2 linked regions of the Thermopolyspora flexuosa genome follow. The protein of the gene in region 2 binds, or shares a complex with, the protein of the main gene of each other region. Links are inferred from orthologs where the notes say so. Each region holds a gene or a part of one and is shown on either strand. Other genes may lie near its edges. The genes, in order: pcrA and uvrB.

Region 1 (10,864 bases), 1.2 Mb from region 2 along the record:
AGTCGTCACGCCTCGGTGAAGCGGCATCGGGTCCCGAATGCCCCGGTCCACGCGACGCGCGCGACCACCATTCAGGTACGGAACGGACACCTCACGCGTTCACCCGCCCCTCTGTTAACTCCGACTTTCGGAACATCGGGGCAGGGTGTTCGCAGACCGGCGATCCGAACGGCGGGTGCGGAGGCCCGGTAAAGGCCCTCCGGGCCGCCCGGCGCCGGGAACGGGACCGTGAATGAGACGAAGGTCATACGCTCGCGGGCACCGCCGAGCGCACCCAGTCCACGATCTCCTCCATGCTCGCCCCGGGGGTGAAGATCTTCGCCACGCCGAGCCGTTCCAGCTCGGGGATGTCCGCGTCGGGGATGATGCCCCCGCCGAACACGACGATGTCCTCGGCCTGCTGCTCGCGCAGCAGCTCCAGCACCCGGGGGAACAGCGTCATGTGCGCGCCGGACAGGATCGACAGGCCGATCGCCGCGGCGTCCTCCTGGATCGCGGCCTGCACGATCTGTTCGGGCGTCTGGTGCAGCCCGGTGTAGATGACCTCCGCGCCCGCGTCCCGCAGCGCCCGCGCGACGATCTTGGCACCCCGGTCGTGCCCGTCGAGCCCTGCCTTCGCGATGACCACCCGAATGCCCGCCAGCGGACCGTCGCCCATGCCGACCTCCCAGACCGACGTTTCCTCGGCACAAGGCTAGAACGTCCGGCGCCACCATCCAGGGATCCGGGTGCGTCGTTTGTCCGGGTTGCGTGCTGCGATCGTCGCGTTGAGCGCGGTGGCGAAGGCGGTCCACGCGAGGTACGGCGTCAGCGCCGCGGCGGCGCGGCGGTCGGCGCGGCCGAAGCGGCGCAGCAGGTCGAGGTTGGACGCGTTGAGCGCGGCGAGGTCGGCGAGGGCGAGCCGGGGCGCGTGGGCGCGGAAGAACAGCGGGGTCCACGCGGCGTTGAGCGCGAGGTTGACGGCGAGCGCGCGGGCCACGGCGCCGCGTTCGCCGTTCTCGCCGTTCTCGCCGGTCGCGGCGAGCGCACGGGCTCCGCCGTACGCGATCAGCCCGTAGAGCACGGGCCACACCACCCCGAACGCCGCCGGCGGCGGCTGCCAGCGGGGCTTGCGCAGCCGCCGGTACCAGGACGAGCCGGGGTCGGTGGCGATCCCGCCGAGCGCGGCGGCCGCACCGACCGCCGGGGCGGTGCGGAGGAGGTAGCGGAGGACACGCCGGTTGTGCGCATGGTCGGCCATGGTCCGGCACTACCCCGCGGCGGGCGGACCATCCGTCGCGGCGCCTGCCGCTTCGCCGGGAATTCTGCTATTCACGACATTTCAGTCATAAGTCGCGTCCAACATCGGACGTCACATACGCCCGATACATCACTGTGATCTTGGTATGGCAGACTCCCGCCCACTCTCTACCGACGTCGGCATATGAGCTTTCGAGAGGAATCCCGATATGAGGCGCCTGACGGCTGGACTGGCCTGTGCCGCCGCCGCCGCGCTGATCACGCCCACGGCGGCCGCGGCGTACGCGGACGCGGACCGCCCGGAGACGAAGCAGGCGGCGCCGCAGGCCACCGCGAAGAACGCGAAGAAGTCGAAGAGCACCACGCCCGACCCGGTCGCCGCGGTCGGCGGGCGGCTCGCCGCCGGGGCCGGCGTGACGTACCGCTCCGCCACGACGGTGCAGGGCACGGTCGTCGCGACCACCTCCGCCACCTTCCGGCTCGACCGGTCCGGGCTCGCCGCCAGCGACGTCACCTCCCGCCTCACCGTGAAGGCGGCCGCCCTCGGTGAGGACGCCGGGCTCGCCGTGAAGCCCGAGCGCACGATCAAGATCGGCGACGTCACGTACCTGAACAGCCCGCTGCTCCGCAAGAACCTCCCCACGGACCGCCCGCTGGTGGAGGAGAACGGCCCGGAGGCCGCCCTGCTCACCGATCCCCTCACCAGCGGCCGGGCGTGGATCGAGACGCGTAACGGCCCGGTCGCCGGCGCGCTCGGCGTCTTCGGGCAGCTCGTCAACCCCGCCGAGCCCGGCACGCTGAAGGCCCTGCTCGCCACCACCAAGTCCACCCGCTCCGGCGTGGTGCTGGACGGCGCGAAGACCACGGTCTACCGCGGCACGGTGACGATCGGGCGGCTGCACAAGGTCTCCCCGTGGCTGCGCGCCACGCTGCCGCTGAAGTCCGCCCCCAAGGCCGCGAACACCGCGATCGACTGGGCGCTGTACGTCGGCAAGGACGGCCTGCCCCGCCGGATCGTGACCTCCTGGTCCCCGGCCGCCCTCGGCCTGGGCTCGCAGAAGTTCACCGTGGACAGCCGGTTCACCTCGTGGGCCGCGAACGTCCGCGTCAAGCCCCCGGCCGACGACCAGATCGTCCGGGTCGACCCCCGTCACCTCACCACGGCCTCCCCGCTCGGCCGGTGACCTTCGCGGCGCTCGATGACGTCCGGGAGTGACCCGGCGCGCCGTCACTCCCGGACGATTCGGGCGCCGCGCGACCTCCGGCCACCGCCACGGAACGCGGCCCGCCGCCACGAAACCCCTCACGAACCGGCCGGAGCGAGGCGCGCGTCCCGTCACGCCTGTATCCCAGGCCACCGGCGCATCCGCGTCCCCGCCGCCCTCCCCGTCGCGGCCCCGCGGATTCACCGCCCGCGACGCCCGGCACGACCTTGCCGTTTCAGCACACCGCCGGCCGCCGTCACGTCATGCGCACGCGCGATTTCGATATCGCGCCGCCAAACGGTATCCGGATTCGCCACACAGTGACGTTCGTCATTTCCTCCGGATGACTTTCGTCATTTACCCGCACATTCGTCAAAGATTAAATTACTGCCGATGTTTTCCGTTTTGACATTGACTCGTGATCTTCGTTCGGCAGACTGCGCAGCGCAGGAGAGCAGGCGAGAATTCGAGAGGAAACCCCCCAGATGAGGCGTGTCACGCCCAAATTAGCCGCGCTCGCCGTCGCGGCGCTGTTCGCGCCCGTGGCGGTGGCCTCCCCTGCACACGCGAAACCCACCCCCGACCCGCTAACCGCGCTGCGCAAGCAGCTCACCGCCGGCGGCGGCGTGACGTACACGTCCCGCACCACGCTGCGGAACAAGCGCATCGCCACCACCACCGGCGCCTTCCGGTTCGGCCGGTCCGGCCTCGCCGCGAGCCGCCTGTCCACCGGCCTTCGCGTGGAACTCCCGAGCCTGCGCGAGAACCCCCTGCTCGAGGCGCTGCCCGAGGAGACGGTGAAGATCGGCCGCACCGCCTACCTCCGCAACGTGGAACTCGTCCTCCGCCACCGTGAGCGCCGGCCGTGGGCGCAGGTGAAGGACGGACCCGCCACCGGCCTGTACGGCGTGCTCGGTCAGCTCGTCAACCCCACCGAGCCCGCCACGCTCAAGACCCTGCTCGCGCAGAGCAGGTCCAAGCGCCCCGGCGGGGTGGTGGGCGGCACGAGGACCACGCTCTACCAGGGCAAGGTGACGATCGGCCGGCTGTACCGGGTCTCCCCCTGGCTGCGTGACGCGCTGCTGACCAAACCCACCCCGAGGCTGGCGAAGACCACGGTCGACTGGAAGCTGTACGTCGGCGCGGACGGGCTGCCGCGCCGCGTGGTCTCCTCGTGGTCGCCGGCCGCGCTCGGCGTGACCAAGGGCAGGTTCACCGCCGACAGCACGTTCACCCGGTGGGGCAGGAAGATCTCGATCAAACCTCCGGCGGACCACGAGGTCATCCAGATACCCAAATCCGAGATCAAGCCCCCGCTCCCTGTGAAGTGACCGTTCGCGGGACGACACCCGCACTCACCCCGACGACATCCGTACGGCGCGCCGACGCGGCCGACGCGTCCCGCTCGCCGTACCCCGTGAAAGGACACCATGAAGAGATTCCTGGCGGTGCTCGCCGCCACGCTCATCGCACCCACGCTGGTGGCCGCCGCGACCCCGGCGGCCGCCCAGGCCGCGCCGCGCAACCCGGTGGCCGCGGTCCAGAAGCAGGTCGCCAAGAAGAGCGGCGTGCGGATCAACGAGACCACCCGGGTCACGGTCGACGGGAAGACCCTCCTGACCGCGAAGCAGGTCGGCGTGGTCAGGCTCGACCCCCGCCGCAAGGAGTTCTACGACGTGACGGGCCGGATCGTCGTCGACAAGGAGAGCGTCAAGCTGCGCATCCTCCGCGCGGGCGGCAAGGAGCACTACCTGCAGAGCCCGCTGCTCAAGGACGAGCTGCCCGAGGGCAAGACGTGGGTGAGCACCACGGAGTTCGCGTCCCTGCGCGGCCTGTCGACCGTCGACGGGACCAACCCCAAGGTGCTGAAGGTCCTGCTGGCCGGCGCCAAGTCCAAGGTTTCCGGCGGCAGGCTGGACGGCGTGCGGACCGTGGCCTACCGGGGCACGATCCCGGTCAGCCGGCTCGCCAAGGTCTCCCCGAACCTTCGCGACTTCGACACCGCGCTCAAGGGTGCCAAGGGCATCAAGCCGCCCTTCATCCGCTGGAAGCTCTACGTCGGCGGCCGTGACGGGCTCCCCCGCCGGCTCTCCACGGAGCTCGTGCTGTTCGAGGACAAGAAGGTCGGCTCGGTGAAGCTCCTCGACGACGTCCGCTACAGCGGCTGGGGCACCAAGGTCAAGATCACGGCGCCGCCCGCCGACCAGGTGATCGACCTCAAGGAGCTGACGAGCGGGGACATCGAGGAGGTCCTCATCCCGTTCGCCGACCCGTTCAAGGGCCTGAAGCTCGACACCATCGCGGAGTGACGTCCCAGCGGTGACCGACCGCAGGTGACGAGTCACACCCGGGCCCCGGCGGCCGTTCCGGCCCGCCGGGGCCCGTCACGTTTCCGGGGCGGTCAGAGCTTCTCGATGGGCGCGTAGGCGAGCAGCAGGGTCTTCACCCCCAGGCTGCCGAAGTCGATCTTCGCGCTCGTCTTGTCCCCCGCGCCGTCCACGGACAGCACCGTGCCGAGGCCGAACTTGTCGTGGTTGACCCGGTCCCCGGGCGCGAGGTTCGGCACCGTCCGGCCGCCCCGCCGCGGCGGTGCCGCCGCCGGGGCCCGGGTCTCGCGGGCGGTCGCCGCCGTGGTGACGGTCTTGCCCGGGTCGGTACGCCACTCGATCAGCTCCTCGGGCACCTCGGCGAGGAACCGGGAGGCCGGGTTGAACGACGGCGCCCCCCACGCGCTGCGCACCAGGGCCCGGGACAGGTAGAGGCGGCGCCGCGCCCGGGTGATGCCGACGTAGGCGAGGCGGCGCTCCTCCTCCAGCTCCTGCGGCTCGCCGAGCGAGCGCAGGTGCGGGAAGACCCCGTCCTCCAGGCCGGTGAGGAACACCACGGGGAACTCCAGGCCCTTGGCGGTGTGCAGGGTCATCAGCGTGACCACGCCCTGCCCGTCGTCGTTGTCCGGCACCTGGTCGGCGTCGGCGACGAGGGACACCTGCTCGAGGAAGTCGACGAGCCCGCCCTCGGGGTTCGCCTCCTGGAACTCCTGGGCGACCGCGATCAGCTCGTTGAGGTTCTCCAGCCGGCTCGCGTCCTGCGGGTCCTCGGAGTTCTCCAGCTCGGCCCGGTACCCGGTGGCGGTGAGCACCTCCTCGGCGAGCTCGGCGACCGGCAGCTCCTTGCGGCGCAGCTCCTCGAGCAGCTCGGTGAACTCCCGGATCGCGTTGATCGAGCGGGTGGCGAGCCCGGGCACCTCCTCGGCGCGCCGCATCGCCTCCCAGAACGGGACGCGCTCCCGCGCGGAGAACGCCTCCAGCATCGCCTCGGCCCGCTCGCCGATGCCCCGCTTGGGCACGTTGAGGATGCGCCGCAGCGACACCGTGTCGTTGGGGTTGGCGAGCACCCGCAGGTAGGCGAGCAGGTCGCGGACCTCCTTGCGCTCGTAGAAGCGCACGCCGCCGACCACCTTGTACGGCAGGCCGGTGCGGATGAAGATCTCCTCGAACACCCGGGAGGCCGCGTTGGTGCGGTAGAACACCGCGACGTCGCCGGGCCGTACCCCCTCCTCGTCGGCGAGCCGGTCCACCTCCTCGGCGACGAACATCGCCTCGTCGTGCTCGTTGTCCGCGACGTACCCGACGATCTTCGGGCCCGGCCCCTGGTCGGACCAGAGGTTCTTGGGCTTGCGCCCGGTGTTGTGGGAGATCACCGCGTTCGCCGCGTCGAGGATCGTCTGGGTGGAGCGGTAGTTCTGCTCCAGCATGATCGTGCGCGCGTCCGGGAAGTCGCGCTCGAACTCGAGGATGTTGCGGATCGTCGCGCCGCGGAACGCGTAGATCGACTGGTCGGCGTCGCCCACCACGCACAGCTCGGCGGGCTCCACCCCGTCGCCGCCGCCCTCGAGCACCGGCTCGCCGTCGGCGGTGCGCCGCTCCGGCCGCCCGACCAGCTCGCGGATGAGCACGTACTGCGCGTGGTTGGTGTCCTGGTACTCGTCGACGAGCACGTGCCGGAACCGGCGGCGGTAGTGCTCGGCCACGTCCGGGAAGAGCTGGAACAGCGAGACCGTGAGCATGATCAGGTCGTCGAAGTCCATCGCCCCGGCCTCGGTGAGCCGCCGCTGGTAGGCCGCGTACGCCTCGGCGAGCGTCTTCTCCAGGTGGGTGCGGGCCCGGTTCGCCGCGGTCTCGTAGTCGACCAGCTCGTTCTTCATCGCGCTCACCTGCGCGGAGAACGAGCGCGGCGGGTAGCGCTTGGGGTCGAGGTCGAGCTCCCGGCAGACCAGCGCCATCAGCCGCTGGGCGTCGGCCTGGTCGTAGATGGAGAAGCCGCCGGGGAACCCCAGCCGCTTCGCCTCCCGGCGCAGGATGCGCACGCAGGCGCTGTGGAAGGTCATCACCCACATCGCCTTCGACCGCGGGCCGACGAGCCGCTCGACGCGCTCCTTCATCTCCCGGGCGGCCTTGTTGGTGAACGTGATCGCGAGGATCTCCCCCGGATGCACGTCACGCTCGGCGAGCAGGTAGGCGATGCGGTGGGTGAGCACCCTCGTCTTGCCGGACCCGGCACCGGCGACGATGAGCAGCGGCGAGCCCTGGTGGAGCACGGCCTCGCGCTGCTGCGGGTTGAGTCCGTCGAGGAGGGGCGAAGCGTGGGAAGTTCCGGTCGGCACGTCCCCTAGGTTATGGCCGCGGGCCACCGGGGTCGCGCCCGTCGCGCGAAAACCCTTTCGAATCCCTGTGATCATCCGCGCCGGACCACCGGAATTCCGGACGTAACGCACCGGTTATGGTGCGCAAAGAGGAGGTAAAGGTGCTGGATGACGCTGAGGTGCGCCGGGTGCTCGCGGTGACCGCCCACCCGGACGACGTCGACTTCTCCGCCGCCGGGACGATCGCCACGCTCACCGGCAGGGGCGTCGAGGTGGTCTACCTGGTGGTGACCGACGGGGACGCCGGCGGCTTCGACCGCGAGGTCGACAACGGCGGCATGGCCGAGCTGCGGCGGGCCGAGCAGCTCGCGGCGGCCGCGTGCGTCGGCGTGACCGACGTACGGTTCCTCGGCTACCCGGACGGCAGGCTGGAGCCGTCGCTCGCGCTGCGGCGGGACATCGCCCGGGTCATCCGGCAGGTGCGCCCGGACCGCGTCATCACGATGAGCCCGGAGCGGGACTACCGGCGCATCGGCCGCAGCCACCCCGACCACCGGGTGGTGGGCGGGGCGACGCTCGACGCCGTCTACCCGGACGCGCGCAACCCGTACGCCTTCCCCGAGCTGCTCGAGGAGGAGGGGCTCGAGGCGTGGACGGTACGCGAGGTGTGGCTGACCAGCCCGACCCCCGACCACGCCGTGGACGTCACCGAGACGCTCGACCGCAAGCTCGCGGCGCTGCGGGCGCACAAGAGCCAGACCGCCCACCGCCCGGACCTCGAGGACTGGGTCCGCCGCAACCTCGCGGCGAACGCCGCCGAGTTCGGGCTGCCCGAGGGCCGGTACGCCGAGCTGTTCCAGGTGGTCGACACGGCCTGACCGCGGTACGGCGGGCGGCAGGGGCGGGAAAGGGAAAACCCCGGCCGGGAAGCCCGGCCGGGGCCCGTCAGGCGCGAGTGAAACCTGGGATCGCGCGGACGGTCGTCAGGCGTCCTTCGGCTGCGGGCAGCTGAAGGAGAACGACTCCGACGCGCTCGACGCGTTCGGCGAGGTGACCTCGAGCGTCACCGTGCCGTAGGTCTTCGACCCGTGCGGGTCACCGTCGATCGAGAAGGAGACCGGGTAGGTCCCGGCGTGGTTCACCCTCATGCTGCCGCTCTTGGAGACGCCGTTGGCGGTCCAGCGGTAGGAGAACGTGCCGGGGCCGCTGATCGAGATCCGACCCGTGAAGTTCACCCGCGGACCCTTGGTGCCCACGCAGGAGGAGTTGTCCGGGGACACGCTGATGCCCGCGACCTGCGCGGTCGTGGCCGGCGCCGGCTTGGGGAGGCGCGGCTTGGGGTGCTCGGGCCGCGGGTGGTGCGGCTTGCCCGGCTTGTGGTGGCCGCCCGGGCGGACGCAGTTCACCACGTAGGAGTCAGCGTCGCCCTTGGCGCGGCGCGGGTGAACGATGTCCAGCTTCACCCAGCCACGGTGGCTGCGCCCCGGAGCGAAGGAGTAGGACACCTTCTTGGCACCCCACACCTTGGTCCGGCCCCAGTCCACGACCTTGCCGTTGTGGATCCACCGGTACGTCACCGACGTCGGCCGGCTGACCCGGATCACACCCTCGGCCATGACCCGCCGGGACGGCGTGCAGACGCCGTGGAAGTTCTCCACGTCCACGAAGGCCTTGGCGACGGCCGGCTTCTTGGCCCGCTTCGGCGCGCAGGCGACGGAGAAGTGGGTCTTGGCGGTGGTCGCCTTGAACGGGGCGAGCACCCGGAGGGCCTGCCAGCCCCGGATGCTGCGGGAGAAGGTGGCGTCCTCCTTGACGGTGATGGTCTTGACGCCGTGGCCGCGCACGGTCACGACCTTGACCTTGCTCTTCGAGCCGTCACCGTGCAGCCACTGGTAGGCCACCTTCGTGGTGCCCTTGACCCGGACCTTGATCTTCGACTCGAAGGAGACCGTGGCCGGGCAGGCACCGACGTAGTGCTTGGGCGTCGCCTCGGGGGCGGTCACGAAGGCCTTGGGCGTGCGCCAGTCGGTGGTGCTCGCCGACGCGGGCGTGGCCGACAGGCCGATCAGCCCGGTGGTGAGCATCGCCGCACCGACGCCGGCCGCCGCGAACCTGCGGACGTTCGTCGACTTCATGAGGGTGCGAACTCCAATCGTCGAGTTGCAGTGCGAAGGGACGGTCGCCGTGCCGACAACTCCGGGCCGGACTCCGGCAAAGTCCCGGTAAAAGATTTTTACCAGAAAATTACCAGGGATGTGAGGCTTTTACCTGTGATTGTCCCGTCGCAATGCGTGGCAATTCAGTTGCGAGGCAACCTTCGGGCGATCCGGGACGTCACATACCCAAATGCGTTGGTGGCCGAATGCAGCATCGCCGGGGCGAGAAGCCCGTACCTCCGGCGCAGCTCGGAAAAGATCACCCCGGCCCCGGCGGTGGCAAGCACCGTGCCAACGGTGCAATTAACCACACCCATTTTCATGGAGTTTTCATCCGCACCCGTGTCGCTTTTGCCCCGTTTGGGCGTTTTGGTGGCGAGGGTGGCGACCGCGGGATTGGCGCGGGCCATCGCGATCGCGGGCAGCACGTGCCACAGGCCGAACAGGCCGGAGGAGACCGCGGTGGCGGCCAGGCGCCCGCGCGAGCGCTCGACCAGCCCGTACACCACGCCGCGGAAGCCGACCTCCTCCAGCAGCACGGTGCCGACCGGCACCTGGAGCAGGATCTCCTCGGCGAGCCGGGCGCGGGAGATGCCGAGGGCGCGCTCGTCGTACAGCAGCGGCCGGACGCGCGGATGGGCCACGGCGGCGGCGTACCCGGCGGCGACACCGGCCGCGAGCGCCGCGCCGGCGAGGGCGCCGCGCCGCCCGTCGGTGAACCCCATGTCGCGCCAGGAGAGCCCGCGCCGGCGGGCGAGCGCGACCAGCGCGCCGGTGGCGGCGGCGGAGGTCAGCGGCGCGAGGCGCGGGGCGACCCGGTTGTTGAGCACGTTCGCGGCCGCCAGCACGGCGATGATCGGCAGCATGCCTTCCAGTCAACATCGCCGCGCGCCGGAACGCGCGGACCCGCACGCGCCGATGTGGGCGGCGCCGTGCACGGCGCCCGTGTGCACGGCCACGCGTGCGGTCCTGCGCGCACGAACGAGACAGCGCCGGCCGGGCGTGCCGTGCGGACCGGCCGGCGGCGCGGGCGCCGGGCGGATCAGGGCACCGGGTCGCCGAACTTCGCGCAGGCCGAGATGCCCTGGCTCTGACCGGCCTGGAAGGCCGCCTGCCGCTCCGGGCCGGTGCCGTGGGCGTCCGGGCGCCACCACTCGTCGGTGGGGTCGCCCGCCGCGGCGAGGTTCGCGAACAGCTCCTCGTCGTCGCCCTCCTCCTTGGTGAGCCGGCCGGCCTGCACCAGCCAGCCGATCACCGCGCCCGCGTAGCAGTCGGCCTGCAGCTCCCGGTTCTTGTTGAGCCGGAAGTCCGTGGTGAGCTGCGCCTGTACGGCGTGGCCGATCTCGTGCGGGATGATCACGTAGACCGCGCCGTCACCGATCTCGTCGTACAGCTCCTCGAGCCACCGCTCGTCGAAGGCGACGAAGTGCCCGATCGGGCAGTAGAAGGCGTTCTCCGGCACGGCCTCCTGGTCACCGCAGGCGGGGCCGTTCCGGCCGACGTACGGGATGAAGCGCTGGATCGGCCGGTACTCGCGTCCGTCGGCGGCGAACTGCTGCTCCCAGTACTCCTCGGTGAGCGTGCGCGCCAGCACGACGTCCTCGGCGAAGTTGTCGCCCGCC
Region 2 (10,839 bases):
GGCGAGGAGGCCGTCGATCTCGAGGTTCTTGTTGAGCCGCTCCTTGACCTTGTTGATCGACTCCATCAGCAGCGCCACGCCGCGCAGCGCGAAGAACTCGCACTCCAGCGGGATGATCACGCTGTGCGCCGCGGTGAGCGCGTTGACCGTGAGCAGGCCGAGCGACGGCTGGCAGTCGATCAGGCAGATGTCGTAGTGCGGGATGAGCGGCTCCAGGGCCCGGGCCAGCGCGTACTCGCGGGCGACCTCGTTGACCAGCCGGATCTCCGCTCCGGAGAGGAAGATGTTGCTGGGCAACAGGTCCATGTTCTCCACGCTGGTCTGGAGCAGGACGTTGTCGGTGGTGACGTCCGCCTCCTCCATGATGAGGTCGTAGACCGTCACCTCCAGCGGGCGGGGGTCGATGCCCAGCCCCACCGACAGGGCGCCCTGCGGGTCGAAGTCGACCAGCAGCACCTTCTGCCCGACCTCGGCGAGCGCCGCGCCGAGGTTGATGGTGGTCGTCGTCTTGCCGACGCCGCCCTTCTGGTTGACCATGGCGACCACCCGGGCCGGGCCGTGGGTGGTCGGCGGCACCGGCTCCGGGAAGACCGGACGCGGCCGCCCCGTGGGCCCGAGCACCTGCCCGGAGGCGTCAGCCCAGGTTCCCTCGGGAGTGGCCCCCAGGGGAGTTTCGTGGGTCGTCGTCGTTGTCACCAGATGAACCTCCCTGACAGCCCCGAAACGGACCGTCCGGACGGACACTATGGGGTCAGCATGTATGCGGCAAGGCGACTCGCCCGGTAACGCCAAAGTTCGGTCCGGCGGGCGACGGCTCCGCGGCGCTCGAGAGCGTGAACGTCCCGGAACTAGTCGACCGAGACCAAAGTGTAGACCTGTGCCGTGCTTACCGAGGCGAGGCCGAGGAGTTCCCGGACAACTCTGACATCCGCGCCGCCGTCGATGAGCCGGGCGGCGAACGAGTGCCGCAGCATGTGCGGCGAGATGCCGCCGAGGCCGGCGCGCTCGGCCGCCGCCTGGAGCACCCCCCAGGCGCCCTGCCGGGTGAGCCGGCCGCCTCGGGCGTTGAGGAAGAGCGCGTGGGTGCCGCGGCCACGGCCGTGCGCGGCGATCGCCGGCCGCGCCCGGGTGAGGTAGGCGCGCAGGGCGTCGCGCGCGGACCGGCCGAGCGGCACCGCGCGGGTGCGGCCGCCCGCGCCGCGCAGCCGTACCCGCTCCACGCCGGTGGTGCGCCGCTCGCCCCCGTCCCCGGCGCCGTCGTCGCCGAGCTCCACGTCGTCGACGGCGAGCCCGACCACCTCGGAGATCCGCGCGCCGGTGCCGTACAGCACCTCGAGCAGCGCCCGGTTGCGCAGCGTGAGCGGCGCGTCCTCGGGGCCCAGCGCGGCGAGCAGCCGCTCGACCTCGCCCGCGCCGATCGCCCGCGGGGTACGGCGCGGCCGCCGCGGCGGTCGCACCCGCCCGGCCGGGTCGTGGGAGGCGAGCCCCTCGCGCACCGCGAACCGGTGCAGCCCGCGCACCGCCGACGCGGCCCGGGCCGCCGACCCGTCGCAGAGCGCGCGGTGCCGCTCGTCGCCCGCGCGCAGCGCGTCGAGGAACGCGGCCACGTCATCCTCGCTCACCTCGGCGAGGCTGCGCCGGCCCCGCTCCTCCAGGTACTCCAGGTAGCGCCGCAGGTCACGCCGGTAGGACGCGAGCGTGTTCGCGGCGAGGCCGCGTTCCGTGGCGAGATGGGTGAGGTACTCCGCCAGCACGGCGTCGGCGTCGGCGTGCGCGTCCAGGGCGTGACCTCCCGTCATGCCGATTCACCAGACTCGGGCCCCGGCACGGGGGACGCCCGGGGCGGGGGTGCGCCCCGCGCGTGCCGGCGCGCGGGGTCAGTCCTCCGGGGCGTCGGCGGGCCGCAGATCGGCGAAGCCGCCGGCCGAGGCAGCGTACGCGGCGAGGATACCCGCCACCGCCTGGGAATTGTGGATCTTTCCGGACAACGCCTTCGCGACGGCCTCCTCGAGCGGCACCCACACCACCGGCATGTCGATCTCCTCGTGCCGGCGCTCGTGCGCGAACTCCCCGTCGGGGATCGGCTCCACGTCCCGGGCGAGGAAGATGCGCATGCGCTCGTTCGCCATGCCGGGCGAGGTGAACAGGTCGACCAGGGTGTGCCAGGTGGCGGCGCGGTAGCCGGCCTCCTCGGCGAGCTCGCGCCGCGCGTTGTCGAGCAGCGACTCGCCCGCGACGTCGCGCAGCCCGGCCGGGATCTCCCACAGCAGCCGCCGTACCGGGTGGCGGTACTGCCGCAGCAGCAGCACCCGGCCCGCGTCGTCGAGCGCGACCACGGCGACCGAGCCGGGGTGCAGCACGTAGTCGCGCTCGGCGGGCTCGCCCTCGGGCATGGTCACGCTGTCGGTGCGGACCGAGATCACCCGGGCCTGGAACCGGTCCTTGGAGGCGACCACCTCCCAGGACTCGGGCACGTCGACGACGTCGTCCGGGGTGAGCTTCGGCGCGGAACCGGATCCGCGATCGCCGGGCCTGGCCGTCACCGCCCCTGCCCCGCCTTCACCGCGGCCTCGCGGCTCTGCGCGTACGCCAGGGCCGCGGTCACCAGCCCGCGGAACAGCGGGTGGGGACGGGTCGGCCGGGACCGGAACTCCGGATGGGCCTGGGTGCCGATGAAGAACGGGTGGATCTCCGGCGGCAGCTCGGCGTACTCGACGAGGCGGCCGTCCGGCGAGGTCCCGGAGAAGACCATGCCGACCTTCTCCAGCGTCTCCCGGTAGGCGTTGTTCACCTCGTAGCGGTGCCGGTGCCGCTCGGACACCTCGGCCTTGCCGTACAGCCGGCGGGCGAGGCTGCCCTCGGCGAGCTTGGCCGGGTAGAGGCCGAGCCGCATGGTGCCGCCCATGTCGCGCTGGCCGGCGACGACGTCCCGCTGGTCGGCCATGGTGGAGATGACCGGGTGCGGGGCGTCCGGGTCGAACTCGGTGCTGTTCGCGCCCTCGATGCCGGCGAGGTTGCGGGCCGCCTCGATCACCATGCACTGCATGCCGAGGCAGATGCCGAGCAGCGGGATGCCGTTCTCCCGGGCGTGCCGGACCGCGCCGACCTTGCCCTCGATGCCGCGCACCCCGAAGCCGCCGGGGATGAGCACGCCGTCGACGCCGTCGAGCTCGCGGGCCGCGCCCTCCGGGGTCTCGCAGTCGTCGCTCTTGACCCAGCGGATGTTCACCCGCGCGTCCACGGCGAACCCGCCCGCGCGCAGCGCCTCGGTGACCGACAGGTAGGCGTCGGGCAGGTCGATGTACTTGCCAACGAGCGCGATCGTCACCTCGTGGGCGGGCCGGTGCACCCGGCGCAGCAGGTCGTCCCACTCGGCCCAGTTCACGTCGCGGAACGGCAGGCCGAGGCGGCGCACCACGTAGGCGTCGAGGCCCTCGGCGTGCAGCACCTTGGGGATGTCGTAGATGCTCGCGGCGTCGACCGCGGAGACCACGGCCTCCTCGTCGACGTCGCACATGAGGCTGATCTTGCGCTTGAGGCTCTGCGGGATCGGGCGGTCCGAGCGGCACACGATCGCGTCGGGCTGGATGCCGATGCTGCGCAGCGCCGCGACCGAGTGCTGGGTGGGCTTGGTCTTCAGCTCCCCGCTCGGGCCGATGTACGGCAGCAGCGACACGTGGAGGAAGAACACGTTGTCGCGGCCCACCTCGTGGCGGACCTGCCGTACCGCCTCGAGGAACGGCAGCGACTCGATGTCCCCGACCGTGCCGCCGACCTCGGTGATGACCACGTCCACGTCGGGACCGGCCATCGCCCGGATGCGTTCCTTGATCTCGTTGGTGATGTGCGGGATCACCTGCACGGTGTCGCCCAGGTACTCCCCGCGCCGCTCCTTGGCGATCACGTTGGAGTACACCTGTCCGGTGGTGACGTTCGCCGACCCGTGCAGCTCGGTGTCGAGGAAGCGCTCGTAGTGGCCGATGTCGAGGTCGGTCTCGGCCCCGTCGTCGGTGACGAACACCTCCCCGTGCTGGAACGGGTTCATCGTGCCGGGGTCGACGTTGAGGTACGGGTCGAGCTTCTGCATCGTGACCCGCAGGCCGCGGAGCTTGAGCAGGCGGCCAAGGCTGGAGGCCGTCAGGCCCTTTCCGAGACTTGAGGCGACGCCGCCGGTGACGAACAGATGCTTGGTGTTTGCGGCGCTGCGCACATGGGCTCCCGTGGTCCGAAGTGTGGCGGCCGGTCTGACTGACTCAGCGCGCTGTCCACGGGCTCTCAGGATATCAAACCCCGCTCGCGAAGCGCCGGAACAGTAACCACGTATCCGACATACCGGACAGATTGGGTCATCTCGGGGCATGCGGCGGGCGGGAACGCCTGTGCGGGCGCGGGTTCCGGTGTCCGGCCGCCGGTGCCGCACGGGCGGAATCATGGTCTGGCGGGACCCAGCGTTCCCGACTTTACTGACCAAGCGGTAACTTTTCGCGATATGTCACTGCGTGCCGCTCTGCGCCGCGCCACCGGCCACCTGATCCACAAGGGGTGGGCCGCCGTCCGCGCGGCCGGGGCCATCAGCCCGGCCAACCCCGCCGGGTATCGCTTCCGCCGGCTCGGCGAGGGCGCCTGCATCGCCTTCCCGGTCGGTGCGATCTTCGGCGAGGAGTGGATCGAGATCGGCGACCACTCCCTCATCGGCGAGCGCGTCTCGCTGTCGGCCGGCATGACCCCGGGTCTCGACCTCGGCCCCGATCCGATCGTCCGGATCGGCGCGGGCTGCTCGATCGGGCGGGGCAGCCACATCGTCGGACACCAGTCGATCGAGATCGGCGACCACGTGTTCACCGGGCCGTACGTCTACATCACCGACCAGAACCACTCCTACGACGACCCCGAGCAGCCGATCGGCCGCCAGTGGCCGCGGAACAACCCGGTCTCCATCGGATCGGGCTCCTGGCTCGGCGCGGGCGCGATCATCCTGCCCGGCACCCGGATCGGCCGCCAGTCGGTGGTCGCGGGGGGCGCGGTCGTCCGCGGGCAGTTCCCCGACCACTGCGTGCTCGCGGGCGTCCCGGCCCGGGTGGTCCGCGTCTACACGCCGGGCGAGGGCTGGCACCGCCCCCCCGACAGGGCGTCCGGGCACCGGCCCGGCCTGGACGACCTCCCCCTTCCTCCCGGCGTCCTGGAGGAGCTCACCCGGCAGTGACCCCGGACGGCGGGCCCTTGTGATCGCACCCCGGTGTGCGGCCGCGCGCCCGGACACGGTGTGACCGAGCCCGCCGGATCGCGCCCGTAGCGGTCCGCCGCGGCAGGGCACCGCACCGGGCGAGATGACCGGGCGGCACTGTACGGCACCGCCGGGCGGTACGGCCCGGCGGTGCGGCCGTGACGCCGCCGCCGTGCCCGGCGAGCCCACACCGCGATCGCCCCTGCCCTGAGGCCGCGGCCGGAACGCCGGGATCGGACGCCGCGCCCGCCTCCGGAGGCCGCGGCGGCGCTCCCGCCGAGCGCCGCGGGCACCCGCGAGCGCGCGCCGTGCCCTGGGATCATCGCCGGGCGCCGCGACACGGTACCGCGACACGGCGCGGCGGCCGGCGCCGGAACCGGAGGCCGGGGCGGGCACCGGCCGGACACGAATCGGCCGCGATCCCCGCAATCCCGCACGCGGGGCGCCGGACACCGGCATCGTGGTCCCCACGGGCAAAACCGACCAGGAGGTGCGATGTTCGAGGCCCTGACCGGGCTCGGCCTGTCCACCGCGGCCGGCCTCAACGCCTACATTCCCGTGCTCGTCGTCGGCGTGCTCGCCCACTTCACCGACGCGATACGGCTGCCGCCCGAGTACGCCTGGCTGTCGAGCGGCTGGGCCCTGGGGGTCGTCGGGGTGCTGCTCCTCGCCGAGATCGTGCTCGACAAGGTGCCCGTGGTCGACCACGTCAACGACGTGATCCAGACCGCGGTGCGCCCGGCCGCGGGCGGCATGGTCTTCTCCGCCACCCAGGCGGCCGCCGAGCTGGACGGCTCGGCCTGGCTCGCCGAACGCCCGTGGCTCGGCTGGACCCTCGGCATCGTGGCCGCCCTCGCCGTGCACGCGCTCAAGGTCGCGGCGCGGCCGATCGTCAACGCCACCACCGGCGGGCTGGGCGCGCCCGTGGTGAGCACCGCCGAGGACGCCGGATCGCTCGGCATCAGCCTGCTCGCGATCTTCCTCCCGATCCTGATCCTGCTGGCCCTGGCGTTCTTCGCGGTCTTCGCCTGGTGGGCGATCCGGAAGATCCGCGCCCGCCGTGCCGCCCGCCGGGCGGCCGCCGCGGCCGCGTCCCCGGCCGAGGACCGGTCCTGACTCCCCGGGCCCGCCCCGCCGGCGGGCCCCTTCGCGGTCAGGACACCCCGGCTTCGCGGTCAGGACACCCCGGCCTCGCGCATGTCGCGCAGCTCCCGCTTGAGCTCCTTGATCTCGTCGCGCAGCCGGGCGGCGAGCTCGAACTGCAGGTCGGCCGCGGCCTGGTGCATCTGCTCGGTGAGATCCTTGATCAGCGACTCGAGCTGGGCGCGCGGCATCTCCCCCGCGATCGCCTTCGCGTGCCGGCCCGCCGCGGGCAGCCGTCCCGCCGCGCCCGGCACCGGGGCCTTGCCGCGGCTCTGCGTGCGGCCGCCGCCGAGCAGCCGCTCGGTGTCCGCGTCCTCGCGGGCGAGCTGGTCGAGGATGTCGGCGATGCGCTTGCGCAGCGGCTTGGGGTCGATGCCGTGCTCCTTGTTGTAGGCGATCTGCTTGGCGCGGCGCCGGTTGGTCTCGTCGATCGCCCGCTGCATCGCCGGGGTGATCGTGTCGGCGTACATGTGCACCTGGCCGGAGACGTGCCGGGCCGCGCGGCCGATCGTCTGGATGAGCGAGGTCTCCGAGCGCAGGAAGCCCTCCTTGTCCGCGTCGAGGATGCTCACCAGCGACACCTCGGGCAGGTCGAGGCCCTCCCGCAGCAGGTTGATGCCGACGAGCACGTCGTACTCGCCCATGCGCAGCTCGCGCAGCAGCTCCACCCGGCGCAGCGTGTCCACCTCGCTGTGCAGGTAGCGCACCCGGATGCCGAGCTCGAGCAGGTAGTCGGTGAGGTCCTCGGCCATCTTCTTGGTGAGCGTGGTGACGAGCACCCGCTCGTCCCGCTCGGCCCGCACCCGGATCTCGTGCACCAGGTCGTCGATCTGGCCCTTGGTCGGCTTCACCACGATCTCCGGGTCGACGAGCCCGGTGGGCCGGATCACCTGCTCGACCACGTCGCCGCCGACCCGCCCCAGCTCGTACGGCCCCGGGGTGGCCGACAGGTAGACCGTCTGGCCGATGCGCTCGAGGAACTCCTCCCACTTCAGCGGCCGGTTGTCGAGCGCGCTCGGCAGCCGGAAGCCGTGCTCGACGAGGGTGCGCTTGCGCGAGGCGTCGCCCTCGTACATCGCGCCGATCTGCGGCACGGTCTGGTGCGACTCGTCGATCACCAGGAGGAAGTCCTCGGGGAAGAAGTCGAGCAGCGTGTTCGGCGGGCTGCCGGGCGGGCGGCCGTCGATGTGCCGCGAGTAGTTCTCGATGCCCGCGCAGGTGCCGACCTGCCGCATCATCTCGATGTCGTAGGTGGTGCGCATGCGCAGCCGCTGCGCCTCGAGCAGCTTGCCCTGCCGTTCCAGCTCGGCGAGCCGCTCGGCGAGCTCGGCCTCGATGTCGCGGATCGCCCGCTCCATGCGCTCCGGGCTCGCCACGTAGTGCGAGGCCGGGAAGATGTAGATCTCCTCGTCCTCGCCGAGCACCTCGCCGGTGAGCGGGTGGAGCGTGACCAGCCGCTCGATCTCGTCGCCGAACATCTCGATGCGGACGGCGAGCTCCTCGTACTGCGGGATCACCTCGATCGTGTCGCCGCGCACCCGGAAGGTGCCCCGGGTGAACGACACGTCGTTGCGCGTGTACTGCATCTCGACCAGCCGCCGCAGCAGCGAGTCCCGCTCGATCTCCTCGCCGACGCGGAGCGCGAGCATCTGGTCGACGTACTCCTGCGGGGTGCCCAGGCCGTAGATGCACGAGACGGAGGCGACCACGACGACGTCGCGGCGGGTGAGCAGCGCGGTGGTGGCCGAGTGGCGCAGCCGGTCCACCTCGTCGTTGATCGACGAGTCCTTCTCGATGTAGGTGTCGGTCTGCGGGACGTACGCCTCCGGCTGGTAGTAGTCGTAGTAGGAGACGAAGTACTCCACCGCGTTGTGCGGGAGCATCTGCCGCAGCTCGTTCGCGAACTGCGCGGCGAGCGTCTTGTTCGGCTGCATCACCAGCACCGGGCGCTGCAGCCGCTCGATCAGCCAGGCGATCGTCGCGGTCTTGCCCGTGCCCGTGGCGCCGAGCAGCACGACGTCCTTCTCGCCCGCCTTGATGCGCCGCTCCAGCTCGTCGATCGCCGCCGGCTGGTCGCCGGACGGGGTCATGTCGGTGACGACCTGGAACGGCCGCACCTTCCGCTGCACATCGGTTACCGGCCTCACGTCTTTCAACCTACGCGCTCCGGCCGACAGTTCGTCCCCGGCACCGCCGCGCAGGCCCGCCCCGCGCCGGTCCGGTCCCGGCCCGCAAGCGCGGTGCGACCGAATTGTGAGCACCGGCCGGTACGGTACCAACCCCCTGACCGACGAAGTGAGGAAGCGATGACATCACCGCGACAGGGAGTCGCGCGCCGGGCCGCGGCCGCCGCCCAGCAGGTGGCGCAGGCGGTCGCCCAGGGCGCCGACCCCCGCCAGGCCGTGCTCGAGGCGGCCACCGGGCAGGCCGGGGGCGACGGCGGCGGCGCCGAGCCCGCGTTCCGGCTCGACCCCGGCGACTTCGCCGCGGCCCGCCAGCACGGGCTGTCGGCGGGCACCATGATCGAGGCGCGCACCGCGCCGCTCGGCGAGGCCGGGGAGGTGATCAACCGCGGGTACCAGACGCAGGGACCCGGCGGTGAGCCGATCCACGTCATCTCCCCCGTGGTCATCCCCAAGGGCGGGACGGCCCGCATCGTCCTGCCGCTCACCGTGCTCGCCGGCCTCGGCGTGGTCGGCCTGGCCGGGATCGGGCTGCCGGACGCGGTGCGCGTGCTGTTCGGCCCGCAGTACTGGGCCGTGCTCGTGCTCGCGGCCGCGTTCCTGTGGTGGCGGCGCAGCGTGGTGACGGTGCCCGACGGCTGCAAGGCGCTGATCACCCAGTTCGGCAAGCTCGTGCAGGTCGCCGAGCCGGGCCGGGTGACGCTGTTCAACCCGTGGAAGCGGGTCGCGTACATCGTCAACACCACCCGCGAGTTCCCGTTCAACGCCCCGATCCGGGAGGCCCCCACCCAGCAGGGCGTCAAGGCCTCGGTCGACCTGTTCCTGCAGTTCCGCATCGAGGACCCGGCCGAGTTCATCTTCGTGCTCGGCTCGGTGAGCGGTTTCCAGGCGAAGCTGCAGAACGCGGTGAGCGAGGTGACCCGCAGCCTCATCTACGCCCAGCGCGCCGAGGACATCTACGACCTGGTGGGCGAGAGCACCCAGGGCATGCTCGACAGCCTCAACCAGCAGTTCCTGCCCGCGGTACGGCTCACCGACGTGAACATCACCCACGCCGAGCCGTCCAGCCGCGAGTACCGCATGGACCTCGCCGCGCCCGAGATGATCCGGGTGGCGAAGGAGGCGTACACCTACGAGTACGAGCTGCAGCTCCGCAAGGAGCAGAACGAGGGTGACCTGAGCAAGGAGCTCGCCGGGCTGCAGGAGACGCTCTCGGCGATCCAGGCCGACATCGCCGGATACCAGGCGCAGATGGACACCGCGCTGGAGCGCGAGTCGAACAAGGCGAAGGCGCTCGCCGCCCAGCGCATGGTGGAGGCGGAGAGCACGGCGAAGGCGAACGCGGCGCTGCTCGAGGCGCAGGCGCTCGACATCCGGGCGCTGAGCGCGGCCGCCGCGCCGGAGATCCTCAACTACCGCTTCCAGCAGGACGTGCTCGACCGGCTGGAGAGCGTCGCCTCCCGGCTGCCGCAGGTGGTGCAGGTCGGCGACGAGGGCACGGTGAACTTCCTGGCGATCGCCCAGGAGCTGATCGGCGGCGCCGAGGCGGCGCTGTTCTCCGAGGCCGAGGCCTCCGCGATCCGCGCCCGGCTGGACGAGATCTCCCGGCGGGTCGCCGAGCGCCAGGCCGAGGTGGACCGGCTGCTGCGCGGCGGCGACGACGAGCCGGCGCCCGCCGCGGTCGCCGCGGGTTTCCCTGACGGCACCACCGACGGCGGAGTCACGGGTACGGCGGGCACGGCGGCCGCCGGGAACGAGGAGCGGGCATGAGCAAGGAGTTCTCCAGGATCAAGGAGGCGCTGGCCGGCTGGTCGGAGATCCGGCAGCTGCTGCGCGGCGGCGAGCAGGGCCGGCTCGTCCCGGTCGTGATCCCCAAGGACCGGCGGGGCTTCGCCTGGGTGGCGCCGCTGCTGCTCGCCGTCTACCTCGCGGGCACCGCGGTGCTCGCCGACGGCGTGATCTCCGGGGCGGCCGCCGCCGGCGCGGTCGTGCTGCTGCTCGCCACCGGCGTGTGGCTGTGGCGCAGCGCGATCATCGAGATCGAGGAGGGCACCACCGGGATCCGCAGCCGGTGGGGCGCGATCGTCGGCACCCTCTCCCCCGGCCGCCACTACCTGTGGCTCCCCTGGGACCGGGTGGACGCGGTCGTCGACACCTCCACCGAGATCCCGTACACCGCGCCGGTCACCTCCTGCCCGACCGCCGAGGACGTGCCGCTGAAGGCGATCGAGTTCTTCCTCAAGTTCCGCATCGTCGACCCGGTGGCGTTCGTGCGGACCATCGGCGCGA

What was found.
Region 1: the proteins of uvrB (region 2) and pcrA are in contact, whole or in part, in a crystal structure (PDB 7EGT), measured with the Thermus thermophilus proteins. The link is inferred for Thermopolyspora flexuosa from one-to-one orthologs. Residues at the interface, in WP_096411307.1 of Thermus thermophilus: Glu23, Leu25, Arg26, Asp27, Gly28, Glu29, Arg30, Phe31, Arg55, Glu326, Asp327, Phe328, Glu379, Ser382, Gln383, His398, Gly400, Arg401; in WP_096412145.1 of Thermus thermophilus: His654, Arg656, Phe657, Gln666, Asp668, Glu669, Lys680, Arg681, Leu682, Ser683, Lys685, Tyr686, Ala687.

The regions. Positions count from the first base shown.
Region 1 is NZ_VFPQ01000001.1:4,336,198-4,347,061, forward strand. The notes cover bases 4,515-7,502. They hold pcrA (DNA helicase PcrA), read right to left. Parts: upstream 7,183-7,502; coding sequence 4,846-7,182; downstream 4,515-4,845. Other genes in these bases: FHX40_RS18430 (hypothetical protein), read left to right, coding at 4,515-4,753; FHX40_RS18440 (PIG-L deacetylase family protein), read left to right, coding at 7,248-7,502. Outside these bases: icmB (coenzyme B12-dependent isobutyryl CoA mutase small subunit), read right to left, coding at 245-658; FHX40_RS18415 (TspO/MBR family protein), read right to left, coding at 695-1,240; FHX40_RS18420 (hypothetical protein), read left to right, coding at 1,449-2,423; FHX40_RS18425 (hypothetical protein), read left to right, coding at 2,930-3,775; more of FHX40_RS18430, read left to right, coding at 3,875-4,514; more of FHX40_RS18440, read left to right, coding at 7,503-7,964; FHX40_RS18445 (hypothetical protein), read right to left, coding at 8,070-9,221; FHX40_RS18450 (CPBP family intramembrane glutamic endopeptidase), read right to left, coding at 9,386-10,108; FHX40_RS18455 (neutral zinc metallopeptidase), read right to left, coding at 10,285-10,864. UniProt on the Escherichia coli protein: A helicase with DNA-dependent ATPase activity. Unwinds DNA duplexes with 3'-5' polarity. Translocates on single-stranded DNA with 3'-5' polarity. Initiates unwinding more efficiently from a nicked substrate than double-stranded DNA.
Region 2 is NZ_VFPQ01000001.1:3,123,701-3,134,539, forward strand. What follows is about bases 5,958-8,920. They hold uvrB (excinuclease ABC subunit UvrB), read right to left. Parts: upstream 8,515-8,920; coding sequence 6,400-8,514; downstream 5,958-6,399. Other genes in these bases: FHX40_RS13240 (DUF4126 domain-containing protein), read left to right, coding at 5,958-6,340; FHX40_RS13250 (SPFH domain-containing protein), read left to right, coding at 8,674-8,920. Also shown: FHX40_RS13215 (ParA family protein), read right to left, coding at 1-666; FHX40_RS13220 (tyrosine recombinase), read right to left, coding at 849-1,799; FHX40_RS13225 (NUDIX domain-containing protein), read right to left, coding at 1,878-2,543; FHX40_RS13230 (CTP synthase), read right to left, coding at 2,540-4,210; FHX40_RS13235 (acyltransferase), read left to right, coding at 4,490-5,203; more of FHX40_RS13240, read left to right, coding at 5,720-5,957; more of FHX40_RS13250, read left to right, coding at 8,921-10,320; FHX40_RS13255 (SPFH domain-containing protein), read left to right, coding at 10,317-10,839. UniProt on the Escherichia coli protein: The UvrABC repair system catalyzes the recognition and processing of DNA lesions. A damage recognition complex composed of 2 UvrA and 2 UvrB subunits scans DNA for abnormalities.